2 regions of the Aliirhizobium sp. YIM B11859 genome follow, and region 1 is predicted to be linked to the other one. Evidence: predicted binding sites of a transcription regulator. Region 1 holds the regulator's gene; the other holds the start of a gene.
The links. Region 1 encodes PhoB, which activates phosphate uptake and scavenging genes when phosphate is short. Its sites were predicted from a motif close to TGTCATNNANCTGTCAT; they were not measured.

Region 2: AC2GXZ_RS14720 (UDP-2,3-diacylglucosamine diphosphatase) is a predicted target of PhoB. The motif match lies at 5,178-5,194, and genes of this name have one in related genera.

What each region holds. Positions count from the first base shown of each region.
Region 1 is NZ_JBXHAY010000002.1:719,222-726,696, forward strand. Features, by position in the region: gene apaG (Co2+/Mg2+ efflux protein ApaG) at 1-164, shown strand, start outside; gene AC2GXZ_RS09690 (Hsp33 family molecular chaperone) at 182-1,189, opposite strand; gene argF (ornithine carbamoyltransferase) at 1,383-2,300, opposite strand; gene AC2GXZ_RS09700 (acetylornithine transaminase) at 2,352-3,548, opposite strand; gene AC2GXZ_RS09705 (GcrA family cell cycle regulator) at 3,991-4,527, shown strand; gene AC2GXZ_RS09710 (PACE efflux transporter) at 4,735-5,169, shown strand; gene phoB (phosphate regulon transcriptional regulator PhoB) at 5,251-5,934, opposite strand; gene phoU (phosphate signaling complex protein PhoU) at 5,982-6,695, opposite strand; gene pstB (phosphate ABC transporter ATP-binding protein PstB) at 6,743-7,475, opposite strand, start outside.
Region 2 is NZ_JBXHAY010000003.1:508,815-516,289, reverse strand. Features, by position in the region: gene AC2GXZ_RS14740 (ABC transporter ATP-binding protein) at 1-682, opposite strand, end outside; gene AC2GXZ_RS14735 (ABC transporter permease) at 715-1,866, opposite strand; gene dgcA (N-acetyl-D-Glu racemase DgcA) at 1,968-2,951, shown strand; gene AC2GXZ_RS14725 (MFS transporter) at 2,921-4,114, opposite strand; gene AC2GXZ_RS14720 (UDP-2,3-diacylglucosamine diphosphatase) at 4,313-5,137, opposite strand; gene AC2GXZ_RS14715 (NADP-dependent malic enzyme) at 5,338-7,475, shown strand, end outside.

The DNA of each region.
Region 1 (7,475 bases):
AACCCGGTGATACCTACGAGTATAATTCCGGCTGCCCGCTCGACACGCCGTCAGGCATGATGTTCGGCCATTACGACATGCAGACCGAAGAAGGCGAAGTGTTCAAGGTCGACATCCCCGCCTTCTCGCTGGATTCACCCGGACTGACCCGGGTGCTGAACTAACACGAATAAGAGCCGCTTCAGGCCTTCGCGGCTGTATTCCCTACGACTTCAAATTCCGCCAACTCGTAACGGTAGGTCGTCGAGCAGAACTCGCAGGTGACGGAAATTCCGCCATCTTCCTCGCTGGCCTCGATCTCTTCCGCCGTGAAGCCCGCAAGCACGCCCTTGATCTTGTCGCGCGAGCAGCTGCAGCGGTCGAATACCGTCTGCGGCTCATAGACCCTCACCCCACGTTCGTGGAAGAGCCTGTAGAGCAGCCGTTCGATCGCCACCTGAGGATCGGTCAACTCATCCGTATCAATCGTTTCGACCAGCGACCGGGCCTCGTTCCAGGCATCGTCTGTGACCTCGGTCTGACGCTCATCGCCGTCACCGCCATGAAGATCCGGAAGCCGCATGCGCTCGGGGGCCTGAGGCAGGAACTGGGCGATAAGACCACCGGCCCGCCAGTTATGGCGCGGCTTGCCCTCGGCATCACGGTCGTAAAGCTCGGCCACGCCAAGCCGGACGCTTGTCGGGATCTGTTCCGACTGACGGAAATATACGCCGGCGATCTGCTCCAGCGACGAACCGTCAAGCGGGACGATGCCCTGATAGGGCTGCATGCCCTTGCCCTGATCGATGGTGAAGGCGAGCACACCCTGACCGAGAAGCTCGGCCGGAGACATCCGCCCCTCCTTGATCGCCAAAGCCAGTGCATCTTCGTCGTAACGGGCATAGGCGCGCAACGCATCCGGCGACGAGAAATCGGCGACGAGAAGATCGACCGGGCCATCGCCCTTGGTCTGGACGGTAAACTTGCCTTCGAACTTCAGCGAAGTGCCAAGCAGTGCGGTCAAAACAGCCGCTTCGGCGAGAAGTCGGGCAACCGGCGCCGGGTAATCGTGCCGAGCGAGAATCGTGTTCAGCATCGGCCCCATCTGCACGGCACGGCCGCGCACATCCAACCCTTCGACCTGGAAGGGTACGACCTTGTCGTCTCCTGCAAAGCGGAGATCGTTCAGATCCACAGTCGCTTCCGCCATCATTCTCTCCTTAGCGCCGATAGCACGACCTTTTACACAAACGGCGTGCCAAGCGGAACCGCTGGCCGCCGGAAAAGGTCTCGGCAATGTGTGTTGAAGCGCCAGAGGCTGCCTTTGGCAGACGTCCAGCGCGCCGGAAAGCCGACAAATGGTGTGGCTTTCCGCTCAATTCAAGATCAGGTGAGGAACCGGCTCAGACGGCGCCGAAACACCAGGCCAGAATGGACTTCTGGGCGTGAAGGCGGTTTTCCGCCTCGTCGAAGACGACCGACTGGGGACCATCGATCACGGCATCGGTGACTTCCTCGCCGCGATGAGCCGGCAGGCAGTGCATGAACAGCGCGTCGTCATTGGCACGCTTCATCAAGGCCTCGTTGACCTGGTAAGGCTGGAAGATGTTGTGGCCGCGCGCCTTGTGCTCCTGGTTCATCGAAACCCAGGTGTCGGTGACGACGACGTCTGCGCCATCCACGGCCTTTTCCGCATCATGGCTGAGCATGATGTTGCCGCCATTGTTGCGTGCCCAGTTGAGGATCTTGTCGTCAGGCTCGGACCCCATCGGCACCGCCATGTTCATGCGATAGCCGAAACGGGCCGATCCCTCGACCAGCGAATGGAGCACGTTGTTGCCGTCGCCGGTCCAGGCGATCGTCTTGCCGGCAACCGGTCCGCGATGTTCCTCGAAGGTCATCAGGTCTGCCATGATCTGGCAGGGATGTGTGAGGTCGGTCAGCGCGTTGATGACCGGGACGGTGGCATGCTCGGCCATTTCCATCAGCCGCGAATGATCGGTCGTGCGGATCATGATCGCATCCACATACCGCGACAGGACCCTCGCCGTATCGCCGATCGTCTCGGCGCGACCAAGCTGCATCTCCGTGCCCGACAGGAACAGCGTCTCGCCGCCGAGCTGGCGCATGCCGACATCGAAGGAAACGCGGGTTCGGGTTGATGGCTTTTCGAAGATCATCGCCAACATCTTGCCGGCGAGAGGCTTGTCTGCCGTGCCGGCCTTGGTCGCCTGTTTGCGCGTCTTTGCATCATCGAGAATGGTGCGAAGATCGGCCGACGAAACGGCGGAGAGATCGAGAAAATGCTTCGGTGATGCCATTACCTGGTTCCCTAACGAGGGAACCAGAAAAGGCGCCCTCTCCCTTGACCCTTAAGCGGATCTTTTCAGCTGTTCTGCGGAAAGCGTTTCCGCGGCCCGCTCGATGCGCGCCAAACCTTCACGCGCTTCTTCGGCGGTGACGACGAGTGGCGGCAAGATACGCACGACGTTGTCGCCGGCCATCACGGCCAGCGTCTTTTCATCGCGCATACCGGCAATCAGATCACCGGCGGGCACCTTGGCCTTGATGCCGAGCAGAAGGCCTTCGCCACGGATATCCTCGATGACCGCCGGGAACCGATCCTTGAGGGCTGCGAGGCCCTGGCGGAAGACCAGCGCGACATCACGGACATTTTCCAGGAAGCCTTCAGCGAGCACGATGTCGAGCACCGCATTGCCGCAAGCCATGGCCAGCGGATTGCCGCCATAGGTGGTGCCGTGAATGCCTGGTTTCATGCCGGAGGCTGCTTCTGCCGTGGCAAGGCAAGCCCCGAAGGGAAACCCGCCGCCGATACCCTTGGCAATCGCCATGATGTCGGGCGTGATGCCGGCCCACTCATGGGCAAAAAACTTGCCGGTACGGCCGACGCCGGTCTGCACTTCATCAAGGATCAGCAGCAGGCCCTTTTCGTCGCAGATGCGGCGAAGCTCGCGCATGAACTCCTTCGGAACGGGGCGTACACCGCCCTCCCCCTGGATCGGCTCGATCAGCAGGGCGCCGGTGTTTTCGTTGATCGCCGCGTTCAGTGCATCAAGGTCACCAAAGGGCACCTGATCAAAGCCCTGGGCCTTCGGGCCGAAGCCCTCCATGTATTTTTCCTGCCCACCGGCCGCGATCGTGGCGATGGTCCGGCCGTGGAAGGCACCTTCGAAAGTGATGATATGGAATTTCTCGGGATTGCCCTTGGAGAAGTGATAACGGCGTGCCGTCTTGATGGCGCATTCCAGCGCTTCCGCGCCCGAATTGGTGAAGAACACCTTGTCAGCAAAAGTCGCTTCCGTCAGCCGCTCTGCGAGGCGCTCCTGACCCGGAATCTCGTAAAGATTCGAGACATGCCAGACCTTCTCGGCCTGCGACTTCAGCGCATCCACCAGATGAGGGTTGGCGTGACCGCAGGAGGTAACCGCAACGCCTGCACCGAAATCGAGATATCGCTCGCCGCTGTCCGTCACCAGCCATACGCCCTCACCGCGCTCGAAGCGCAGAGGAGCCCGGGCAAAAGTGTCGTAAAGCGCAGATTCAGCCATGGCGACATCACTCCTAAGGTGTCCGGCAAAGGACATTTAAGACGTCCAGCAAAGGACATTCCAAAAAATCAAAATGCCGCCCACAGGGCGGCGGCGGCACTATCGCCACTCACCTTTTGAAAGTCAACAAAACTCGCGAAAATACGGGGGTCCGAGGCGCATTTCGGCCGCTCTTTCAGCCCCGGCTTCGAGCTGCCGATCGCTGTGACAAAAATGACTCGCCCACAAAGCAAGTTGGGGACAAACCCCAAAATCGATTCGCGGTGATTCCCGGGACTCTTGTCACGGAGTCTGCCTACCTCTAGGTTAATGATCAATTACTAGACTGCATGCGGCGGAACTAGTCACCAATAGCATAGATATAGTGCCTGTTGCGGAATGTTTTCCGCGACATTGGTGAGGGATTCTGCATGCCACCAACGTTCAAAGGCGGAGAGCGGGCATGAACTGGACGGACGAGCGCGTCGAGAAACTCAAGAGACTCTGGGCCGAAGGCCTGAGCGCCAGCCAGATCGCAGCGCAGCTAGGCGGCGTGAGCCGCAACGCTGTGATCGGCAAGGTTCATCGTCTCAATCTGCCGGGCCGCGCGAAAGCCGGTGGCACTGTTCCGACGAACCGCGCACCCAAACGCCCTGCTGCAACAACCGCTGCACGCCCTTCGAACTTCGCATCCCGCGTCGCCACCCGTACGGTTGCCCGTCCGGTCGGTGCAACGGCTGTCAAGGAAGAGATCGAATTCGACGCGGCACAGGAAATCCAGTACCGCCCGGCATCCAACGTCGTCGTTCCGATCTCGCGCAAGCTCGCCCTGACCGAACTGACGGAACGCACCTGCAAATGGCCGGTCGGTGATCCGCTGACCGATGAGTTCCACTTCTGCGGCTGCGAATCCCCGGATGCGTCGCCGTACTGCAACTATCACGCCAAGCTCGCCTATCAGCCGGTCCACGACCGCCGCAGGGCTGCATCCCGCTCCTGATCCAGGACGCGAACATCCAAAAAGCGGGCTCGATGCCCGCTTTTTTGTTTGTCCAGGCCTAACATGTCCCATCTGCAATGCAGCCTTGCCGGCTGCCGGCTTGCTGATTGACTTCGGAATCCCTATTTATGTACCAGCGAGGACGGCCTCCCCCAGCATGGGTACCAATCGTCGGGACGACCCGGCAGAACCCATGGGGTCAAAGTCATGCGCAGCACGGGCGACCGTATCCGTCACGCCATCAGCTTCGAAGTCATCGGACTGGCAATCTTCACACCGCTCGCGGCCTTCGTATTCGGATTGCCTGTGGAGCATGTGGGTGTCGTGGGCATTGTTTCGGCAACGCTGGCGACCGGATGGAACTATTTCTACAATCTGGGCTTCGATCACTTGATGCAGAAATATCGAGGCGGAACGCAGAAGGGGCTGGCGCTCCGCGTTCTGCATGCCGTGCTGTTCGAGCTCGGCCTGTTGATCGTGCTGATGCCGTTCATCGCCTGGTATCTCGGCATCAGCCTGATGCAGGCGCTGGTGATGGATATATCCTTCGCCCTGTTTTACCTGGTCTATGCGTTCTTCTTCAATATCGCTTATGACCGGCTGTTTCCGCTGCCCGAGTGGCAGAAGGAAGCGAAGGCCTGAGAACTGCCCGGCTAAACAGTTCAGCCCGAGGCGGAGGACCGCGCCCGGGCTGAAAACACAAAGGCAGGCCTGATTTGGAGATCAGGATTCCATCGAATAACCTGCACCGCGGACGGTGCGGATGACATCCTGCATGTTGGAGAAGTTGAGCGCCTTGCGCAGGCGGCCGACATGGACGTCGACAGTGCGTTCGTCGACATAGATGTCATGACCCCAGACGCCATCCAGAAGCTGCGAACGGGAGAAGACGCGGCCCGGCGACACCATCAGGAATTCCAGAAGACGGAATTCCGTCGGGCCGAGTCGAACCTCACGGCTCTTGCGGTGGACGCGGTGGGTTTCGCGATCAAGCTCGATATCGCCACAGCGCAGCACGCTGGAGAGAACCTCGGGCTTGGCGCGGCGCAGCATTGCCTTGACCCGCGCCATCAGCTCCGGCGTCGAGAAGGGCTTGACGACATAGTCGTCGGCGCCGGTCGCAAGACCACGGACCCGCTCGCTTTCCTCGCCCCGGGCCGTCAGCATAATGACCGGAAGCCGCTCGGTTTCCGGCCGCATGCGCAGTCGCCGGCAAAGTTCGATGCCGGAGACGCCAGGCAACATCCAGTCAAGGATCAGCAGGTCGGGTGTGCGCTCCTGCAGCCGGATCTCGGCCTCGTCGCCTCTCAGTATCGTTTCAACCTCGTAGCCCTCGGCTTCGAGATTATAGCGAAGAAGCACGCTCAGTGCTTCTTCGTCTTCCACGACCGCTATTCTTGGCTGCATACTCAATTTGCTCCGTCACATCACCCCAATCGGCTCCCGATCGGGGCTTACTCCGCTATGGCGCCGACCGTGTTCGACGTGTCGTCCTTCGGACGCTCACCTTCGAGCTGCGCACCTGTCGTCATGTAGTAGATGGTTTCAGCGATGTTGGTCGCGTGGTCGCCGATGCGCTCGATATTCTTGGCGCAGAACAGCAGATGCGTGCAGGTGGTGATGTTGCGCGGATCTTCCATCATGTAGGTCAGGAGTTCACGGAACAGCGACGTGTACATCGCGTCGATCTCTTCGTCGCGAAGCCTGATGATTTCCGCCTTTTCAGCCGAACGGCTTGCATAAACGTCCAGCACATCCTTGAGCTGCACCGCAGCAAGATCCGAAAGATGCTCCAGGCCGCGTGCGAGCTTGCGGGGTACACCCGTTCCCTGCACGGCGATAACGCGCTTGGCGGTATTCTTTCCGAGATCGCCAACACGCTCGAGGTCAGCTGCGATACGCAGCGTGCCGATGATTTCGCGCAGGTCGGCAGCCATCGGCTGGCGCTTGGCGATCGTGACGATTGCCTTGTCCTGGATCTCGCGTTCGGCGTGATCGAGAATGACGTCGTCAGAAATCACCTTCTGTGCAAGCGCGGAGTCGGAATTGACCAGCGCACGCACGGCGTCGCCGCACATCTGTTCCGCAAGACCACCCATCTCGGAGATGCGGCGGCGGAGATATTTCAATTCTTCGTCGTAGGCCGACAGGATATGACTTGATACCATTTTCTTGTCCTTAAGATCCGTGAAAGGCAGCAGGCGTCGGCGATCAATCAGCCGAAGCGGCCCATGATGTAGTCCTGGGTGCGCTGGTCATCCGGATTGGTGAACATCTTGTCCGTGTCGTTTTCCTCGACGAGCTGGCCGAGGTGGAACATGGCGGTGCGCTGCGAGACGCGGGCGGCCTGCTGCATCGAATGCGTGACGATGACGATCGTGTAGTTGGCGCGCAGTTCGTGGATCAGTTCCTCGACCTTGGCGGTTGCGATCGGATCGAGTGCCGAGCAGGGCTCGTCCATCAGGATGACTTCCGGCGAGACGGCGATGGCACGCGCAATGCAGAGACGCTGCTGCTGACCGCCCGAAAGCCCGGTGCCGCCTTCATGCAGACGATCCTTGACCTCCGTCCACAGGCCGGCGCGCTGAAGGCTTGCCTCGACGATCTGGTCCATATCGGACTTGCCGCGGGCAAGGCCATGGATGCGCGGGCCATAGGCAATGTTCTCGTAGATGGACTTCGGGAACGGGTTCGGCTTCTGGAAGACCATGCCGACACGGGCACGCAGTTCCACGACATCGATTTCCTTGTCGTAGATATCGTCCGTATCGAGCGTGATCTTGCCGGTGACCCGGCAGCTCTCGATCGTGTCATTCATGCGGTTCAACGTGCGCAGGAAGGTCGACTTGCCGCAGCCGGAAGGTCCGATGAGGGCGGTGACCGTGTTTTCGCGAACGTTGAGGTTCACGTCGAAAAGCGCGCGCTTTTCGCCGTAATAAACCGACACG
Region 2 (7,475 bases), on a different contig from region 1:
GTCCGAGCACGGCAATACGGTCACAGACGGAAAACAGGCTGTCGAGATCGTGGGTCACCATGTAGACGGTCAGCCCCAGCGTGTCGCGCAGCTTGGCGATCAGCGCGTCAAAATCGGCAGCACCGATCGGATCAAGGCCGGAGGTCGGCTCGTCGAGAAAAACAAGGTCCGGATCGAGGGCGAGCGCGCGCGCAAGGGCTGCGCGTTTGATCATCCCGCCAGACAGTTCGGACGGATATTTGTCGGCCGCATCCGGCGGCAGGCCAACCATTTCGAGCTTCAGATAGGCGAGCTCGTCCATCAGCGACTGTGGCAGATCGAGATATTCGCGCATCGGCAACTGGATATTTTCCTTCACCGTCAGCGCCGAAAACAGCGCGCCGTGCTGGAAAAGTACACCGAGCCGCGTGTCGAGCGCGACGCGCTCCTCCTCGGTCGCCTTCTCGTAATTGACGCCCAGGATGTCGATCGTTCCTGAGCGGAGCGGCAGCAGCTTGAGGACGGTACGCATCAGCACGGACTTGCCGGTACCCGATGCGCCGACGAAACCGAGGATTTCGCCGCGATAGATATCGAGATTGAGGTTTTCCAGAACCAGCTTGTCGCCGAAACCCACATTCAGGCCACGAACCGACAGCACGACCTTACGGTCGCCGTTTCCGTCCTCTGCCTTGTTGTCGATCTCACGCTCTTCTTCTGCCACAGCCATATCCCTCAGAAATCGATCGCGGAGTAGAAGATGGCGAAAAGCGAATCCATAAGAATGACGGCGAAGATGGATTTCACCACCGCGGCAGTCACATGCTGGCCGAGCGATTCGGCACTGCCGCCGACCTTCATGCCCTCGACGGCCGCGACGATGCCGATCGCCAGCGCCATGAACGGCGCCTTGATCATGCCGGACGCCACCGAGGTATGGTCGATCGCCTCATGCAGGCGCGACAGGAAGGTATCGAAGGTTATGCCGGAATAGGCCCAGGCGACGACGGCTGCACCGTAAAGTGCGGCAAAATTGGCGATGATGGTCAGAAGCGGCAGCGCGATCGTCAGCGCCACGAGTCGCGGGAAGATCAGCACACCGATCGGGTTGAGGCCGATGACGGTGAGTGCGTCGATCTCCTCGCGCATCTTCATCGAGCCGATTTCGGCCGTGATGGCGCTGCCCGAACGGCCGGCGATCATGATCGCGGTCAAAAGCACGCCGATTTCACGCAACTGGAGAATGCCGACAAGATCGACGACAAAGATCTCTGCGCCGAAATACCGAAGCTGGAAGGCGCCCTGCTGGGCAATGATCGCACCGATCAGGAAGGACATCAGCACGATGATCGGAACCGCCCTCACCCCCATCCGATCGATATGGGTGACGACCGATGCCGGCGATACGCCGGATCCGCGGCCGAATTTCAGCTGCGCGCCACGCACCGCCGAACCGAGAATGTTCATCGCCGCATAAAAGTCACTGCCGACTTCGGATACGAGCTTGCCGGGGGGCGTGAAGAACCGCTCGAAGCGGCTGCGCGTGTCCGGGCCGGGCGCGGGTGGAGCCGGCGATGTTTGCGGCAGGGCGCCGATCAATTCCTCGATCGTGTCATTGCCGCCGGAGAGCTTCGGCTCGCGGCCTTCGTGGCTCTTGGCGGTCATCAGCCGGCGAATCAGCCAGGCGCCGGCCGTGTCTATGCCGGATATGCCGGACACGTCGATTTCAATGGCGCCGTCGCCACCAGTCTTGGCCAGATGATCAAGCGTCTTCAGCACCGGCGAGATGGAATGATTGCGCCATTCGCCCGTCAGAATATAGCGCTCGGCGCCATCCGGCAGCTCTTGCGCTTCGATTTTGGCCTGACTGGAACTCACGGGTGGCAGGTGCTCGCTTTTGGGTCGTCGCCGCAATGCATTGATTGCATTCCGGGAAAACGCAATATAGCGACATCGGCCGGATTTGCCACAACAGGACGCTTAAAACCATGCCCCGTCACCTTGAAGCAACAATCGAGGCATTCCCGATCGCCGGCAGCTTCACCATTTCGCGGGGATCGAAGACGGAAGCCGATGTCATCGTCTGCACGATTTTCGAAGGCGACGTATCCGGCCGCGGGGAATGTGTTCCCTACCGCCGCTACGGCGAGACGATGGAAGGCGTACTGGCAGAGATAAAGGCCGTTTCGCAGGCAATCGGGGCCGGCCTGACCCGCGATCGGCTGCAGTCGCAGATGAAACCGGGGGCTGCCCGCAACGCGATCGACTGCGCACTCTGGGACATGGAAGCGAAACGCATGGGCCGCCGCGTCGGCGCGTTGATCGGCGCCACCGGCGACCAGCCAATCATTACGGCGTTCACATTGTCGTTGGCGGATGCCGCAAGCATGTCCGCCGACGCAAAAAAGAACAGCGACAGGCCGCTGCTGAAGATCAAACTCGGAACGGAAGACGACGAGGAACGCATGCGCGCCGTCCGTGATTCGGCGCCAAACGCGCGGATTATCGTCGATGCGAACGAAGGCTGGACGATTGACAATCTCGAACGCCATCTGGCGATCGCCAAGTCGCTCGACATCAGCCTGATCGAACAGCCGCTGCCGGCCGGCCACGACGCGCTGTTAGCGAAGATCGCACGCCCGGTGCCGGTCTGCGCCGACGAAAGCGTCCATTCGACCGGCGACCTTGCATCGCTGCGTGATCGTTACGATGCGGTCAACATCAAGCTGGACAAGACCGGCGGGCTGACCGAGGCATTGCTGATGAAGGCCGAGGCGCAGCGGCTCGGCTTCCGCATCATGGTCGGCTGCATGGTCGGCACGTCGCTTGCCATGGCGCCGGCCGTGCTTCTGGCGCAGGATACCGACTATGCGGATCTCGACGGACCGCTGCTGCTTTCCCGCGACCGGCCGGGCGGACTTCGTTACGATGGTTCGCTGGTTTATCCGCCCGAGCCCGATCTCTGGGGGTAACGGCGAAAGGCGACAGCGAGGATGGCAAGCCCGGCCAGTGCCAGCAACACCATGGCGAAATAGCCGTAGATCTCCATTTGCCGGTAGATGATGCCGGAGAGCAGCGTCGACAGCGCAAGAAAGGCGCCGTTATAGGCGACATAAGCGCCTTGGGCCGATGCCTGCCGATCTTCGCCGACAACTTCCGCAAGCCGGTATTGCAGGCCGAGATGCACGAAGGCGAAGCTGAAGGCGTGGCCGAGTTGAAGGACGGCATAGCCCAATTCGCTCCAGCCGAAGGGGAAAAGCGACCAGCGCAAAATGGCGATCAGGCAGCCGATCCTCAACAGCCCCCAGGGTGACACGCGCCGCGCCAGACGTCCGGAAACGAAAAAGACGCAGATTTCCGCCATCACACCGATGCACCACAGCCCGGCGATCACGCCATTGGAAAAGCCCATCGACTGCCACTGGATCGTACTGAATCCATAAAACATGCCATGGCTCGACTGGATCAACGAAGCGCCGATCAGAAGCAGGTGCACCTGCCTGAATGGCAGAGCGCGGGTTTCCACGCTACGGCCTGCGGGACGGTTCATGATCTCTGGCCCCAGCCGCGGCACGACGAAGGCGACGGCGAGCGACGCGACAAGCACCAGCGCCGCCATCAGCGGCACGGTATCGGTGCCGATCACCGAGGACAGATTGCCGGCGGCAAGCGTCATCGCAACGAAACCCACCGAGCCCCAGACGCGCATGCGGCCATATTGGAAGCCCCAAAGCCTCACGCCGGAAATGGCAATCGCTTCCACCATCGGCGCATAAGGTGCAAACAGTGCAGCCTGAAGGCCGACGATCGCCAGAACCAGCCAGAAATCGCTGCCGGTGAAAAGTCCGACGACGGAGAGAAGCGAAAGCGCCGAGGACCAGACCAGAATTTGGTAGGGCTGGCGGGCAATGCCGGCCAGCGTTCCGGTGCTGGTCGCCACGGCGACCTTGCAGATCACCTGGACCGACAGAACCGCCGCAATCTGGAACGGGCTGAAACCGCAACTGGCGAGCCAGACCGGCAAATAAGGCACCAGTATCCCGTTCAGCGACAGCGGCGCTGCATAAGCAAGGGAGCAACGAAACTGGAATTTGACTGGCGCGGCAGGCAGGGTTGCTGATGTTGGCGTAGACACGGAATCACGGATGTCGGTGACGATATCCGAAAGCTATCACGGCCCGACATCATGCAAAGCAGAATTGTGAAAACCGTCAGCAACAACCAGCGCCCGTCTCATGAAGCCGGATTCCGCCCCTGTCATGCATCTCCTCACGGCCGACAGCGTCGCCTATGACCGACGCTGCAGCGCTTTGGAGACGGATATTCCAGGGGGTCAGGCGGCCTGCATGTCCTTGGTCTCGGATGGTGCCGGAAGTGCGTGCAGTTCGGCGGTCGAGCGGATTTCGCGCCAGGTGATCAGTTCCAGCTCACCGTTCATATTTTCGGCGATCGCCGTGCAGCTTTCCACCCAGTCGCCGGTATTGACGTAGTGGATGCCTTCGATGTCGGTCATGACGGCATGATGGATATGGCCGCAGATGACGCCATCAACCTTGTTGCGGCGGGCCTCGTCGGCAACCACTTTCTGGAACTCGCCGATGAAGTTGACCGCGTGCTTGACCTGCAGCTTGGCCCAGGCCGAGAACGACCAGTAGGGCATGCCGAGGCGGCGGCGCACGGCTGCGAGCACGACATTGATGGCAATCGCCGCATCATAGGCCCAGTCGCCGAGATAGGCGAGAAGGCGGGCATTGCGGACCACGACGTCAAATTCATCGCCGTGCAGGATCAGATATTTCTTGCCGTCAGCCATTTCGTAGATGGCGCGGTCGGCGACCTCGATACCGCCGAAATGGGTGCCGGGGAAATCGCGCAGGAACTCGTCGTGATTGCCGGGAATGTAGACGATGCGGGTGCCCTTGCGTGCCTTGCGCAGCACCTTCTGCACCACGTCGTTGCAGCCCTGCGGCCAGAACCAGCTGCGCTTCAGCCGCCAGCCATCGACGATGTCGCCGACGAGGAAGACCGTATCCGCTTCATGATATTTGAGGAAATCCAGGAGCAGTTCTGTGCGTGCGGCCTTCGAACCGAGATGCACATCCGATATGAACAGGGTCCTGAAATGCCGCGTCTCATATGTGCCAGTCACGGAAGCCATCCTTTCGTCTTGCGCCTCGTGCCCTGAAAACCAGACTCGTGTTTCAGGATGATGACAGGGGCCGGTTTTCGGGCTTTGGGGCCTGTGTCCCGATTTCCGCGAGGACATAAAATTAGCTGCTGTTCCGCCGATAGTATTGATGTATGAGAAACCGCATCTCCCTACATGGACTGAGATTTAAGACTAAGGCAGGAGTGAGTATGGACGCCCACGAGAACCCCAAATCGGCACCGCCGACCAGCGCCGACCTCGACGAACAGGCACTGTTCTTCCACCGGCATCCGCGTCCCGGCAAGCTGGAGATCCAGGCGACCAAGCCGCTCGGCAACCAGCGCGATCTGGCGCTTGCCTATTCTCCGGGCGTCGCAGCCCCCTGTCTTGCGATCCGCGACAATCCGGATATGGCCGCCGAATATACCGCGCGCGCCAATCTCGTCGCAGTCGTCTCCAACGGCTCGGCCGTGCTCGGGCTCGGCAATATCGGCCCGCTGGCATCCAAGCCGGTGATGGAAGGCAAGGCCGTCCTGTTCAAGAAATTCGCCGGTATCGACGTGTTCGATATCGAGATCGACGCGCCCGGCATCGATGCGATGGTCTCGACCGTCGCGGCTCTGGAGCCGACTTTCGGCGGCATCAATCTCGAAGACATCAAGGCGCCGGAATGTTTCGAAGTCGAGCGTCAGCTGCGCGAGAAGATGAACATCCCGGTCTTCCACGACGACCAGCACGGCACGGCGATCATCGTCGCAGCGGCGATCCTCAACGGCCTGGAACTCGCCGGCAAGTCGATCACCAATGTCAAGATCGTCACCTCGGGCGCCGGCGCTGCGGCACTGGCCTGTCTCAACCTTCTCGTGTCGCTCGGCGCGAAGAAGGAAAACATCTGGGTCCACGACATCGAAGGCCTCGTGTATGAGGGCCGTGTCGAGCTGATGGACGAATGGAAAGCCGTCTATGTGCAGAAGAGCGACAAGCGGGTACTGGCCGACAGCATCGACGGCGCCGACGTCTTCCTCGGCCTTTCCGCGCCGGGCGTGCTGAAGCCGGAACTTCTGGTGCGCATGGCGGACAAGCCGCTGATCATGGCGCTTGCCAATCCGACACCGGAAATCATGCCGGAACTCGCCCGCCAGGCGCGTCCCGATGCGATGATCTGCACCGGCCGCTCCGACTTCGCCAACCAGGTCAACAACGTCCTTTGCTTCCCGTATATCTTCCGCGGCGCGCTCGATTGCGGTGCCAGCACGATCAACGAGGACATGAAGATGGCTGCGGTCAAGGCGATCGCAGCACTTGCCCGCGAGGAAGTCTCCGACGTTGCCGCCAAGGCCTATAGCGGCGAAACGCCGATCTTCGGTCCTGACTACCTGATCCCCTCGCCGTTCGATCCGCGCCTCATCCTGCGCATTGCACCGGCCGTTGCCCGCGCTGCTGCCGAGACCGGTGTGGCCGCCCGCCCGATCCAGGATTTCGACGCCTATATGGACGAGCTCAACCGCTTCGTCTGGCGCTCCGGCTTCGTCATGAAGCCGATCTTTGCCGCTGCCAAGGCTGCCGAAAAGAAGCGCGTCATCTTCGCCGAGGGCGAGGATGAACGGGTGCTGCGCGCAGCCCAGGTTCTTCTCGAGGAGGAGATCGCAAGGCCGATCCTGATCGGTCGCCCGTCGGTGATCGAGGCAAGGTTGAAGCGTTTCGGCATCCGTATCCGCCCGAATGTCGATTTCGGCGTCGTCAATCCGGAAGACGATCCGCGTTACCGTGATTATGTCGACGACTATTTCGCGCTCGTTGGTCGCGCCGGGGTCAACCCGGAGGCGGCACGCACGGTCGTGCGCACAAATACGACCGTAATCGGCGCGCTTTCGGTCAAGCGCGGCGAAGCCGATGCCCTGATCTGCGGCCTCGAAGGGCGTTATGACCGGCATCTGCGCGACGTCAACCAGATCATCGGCAAACGCGAAGGCTCCTGCACGAATGCCGGCCTGAGCCTGCTGATCACCCAGCGCGGCGCGATCTTCCTCACGGATACGTTCGTCAACTACAATCCGACGGCGGAAGAGATCGCCGAGATCACCATCCTTGCTGCCCAGGAAGTCCGCCGCTTCGGCATCGAACCGAAGGCGGCGCTGATGTGCCATTCCAACTTTGGCTCGCGCGATTCCGAAAGCGCCCGCAAGATGCGCGCCGCGCTCGCCATCATTCGCAGCAACGCGCCGGAGCTTGAGGTGGACGGCGAAATGCAGGGCGGTTCGGCGCTCAACGAAATCCTGCGCAAACGCGCCATGCCGGACAGCCCGTTGCATGGCGAAGCCAATCTGCTGGTCTACCCAAGCCTCGA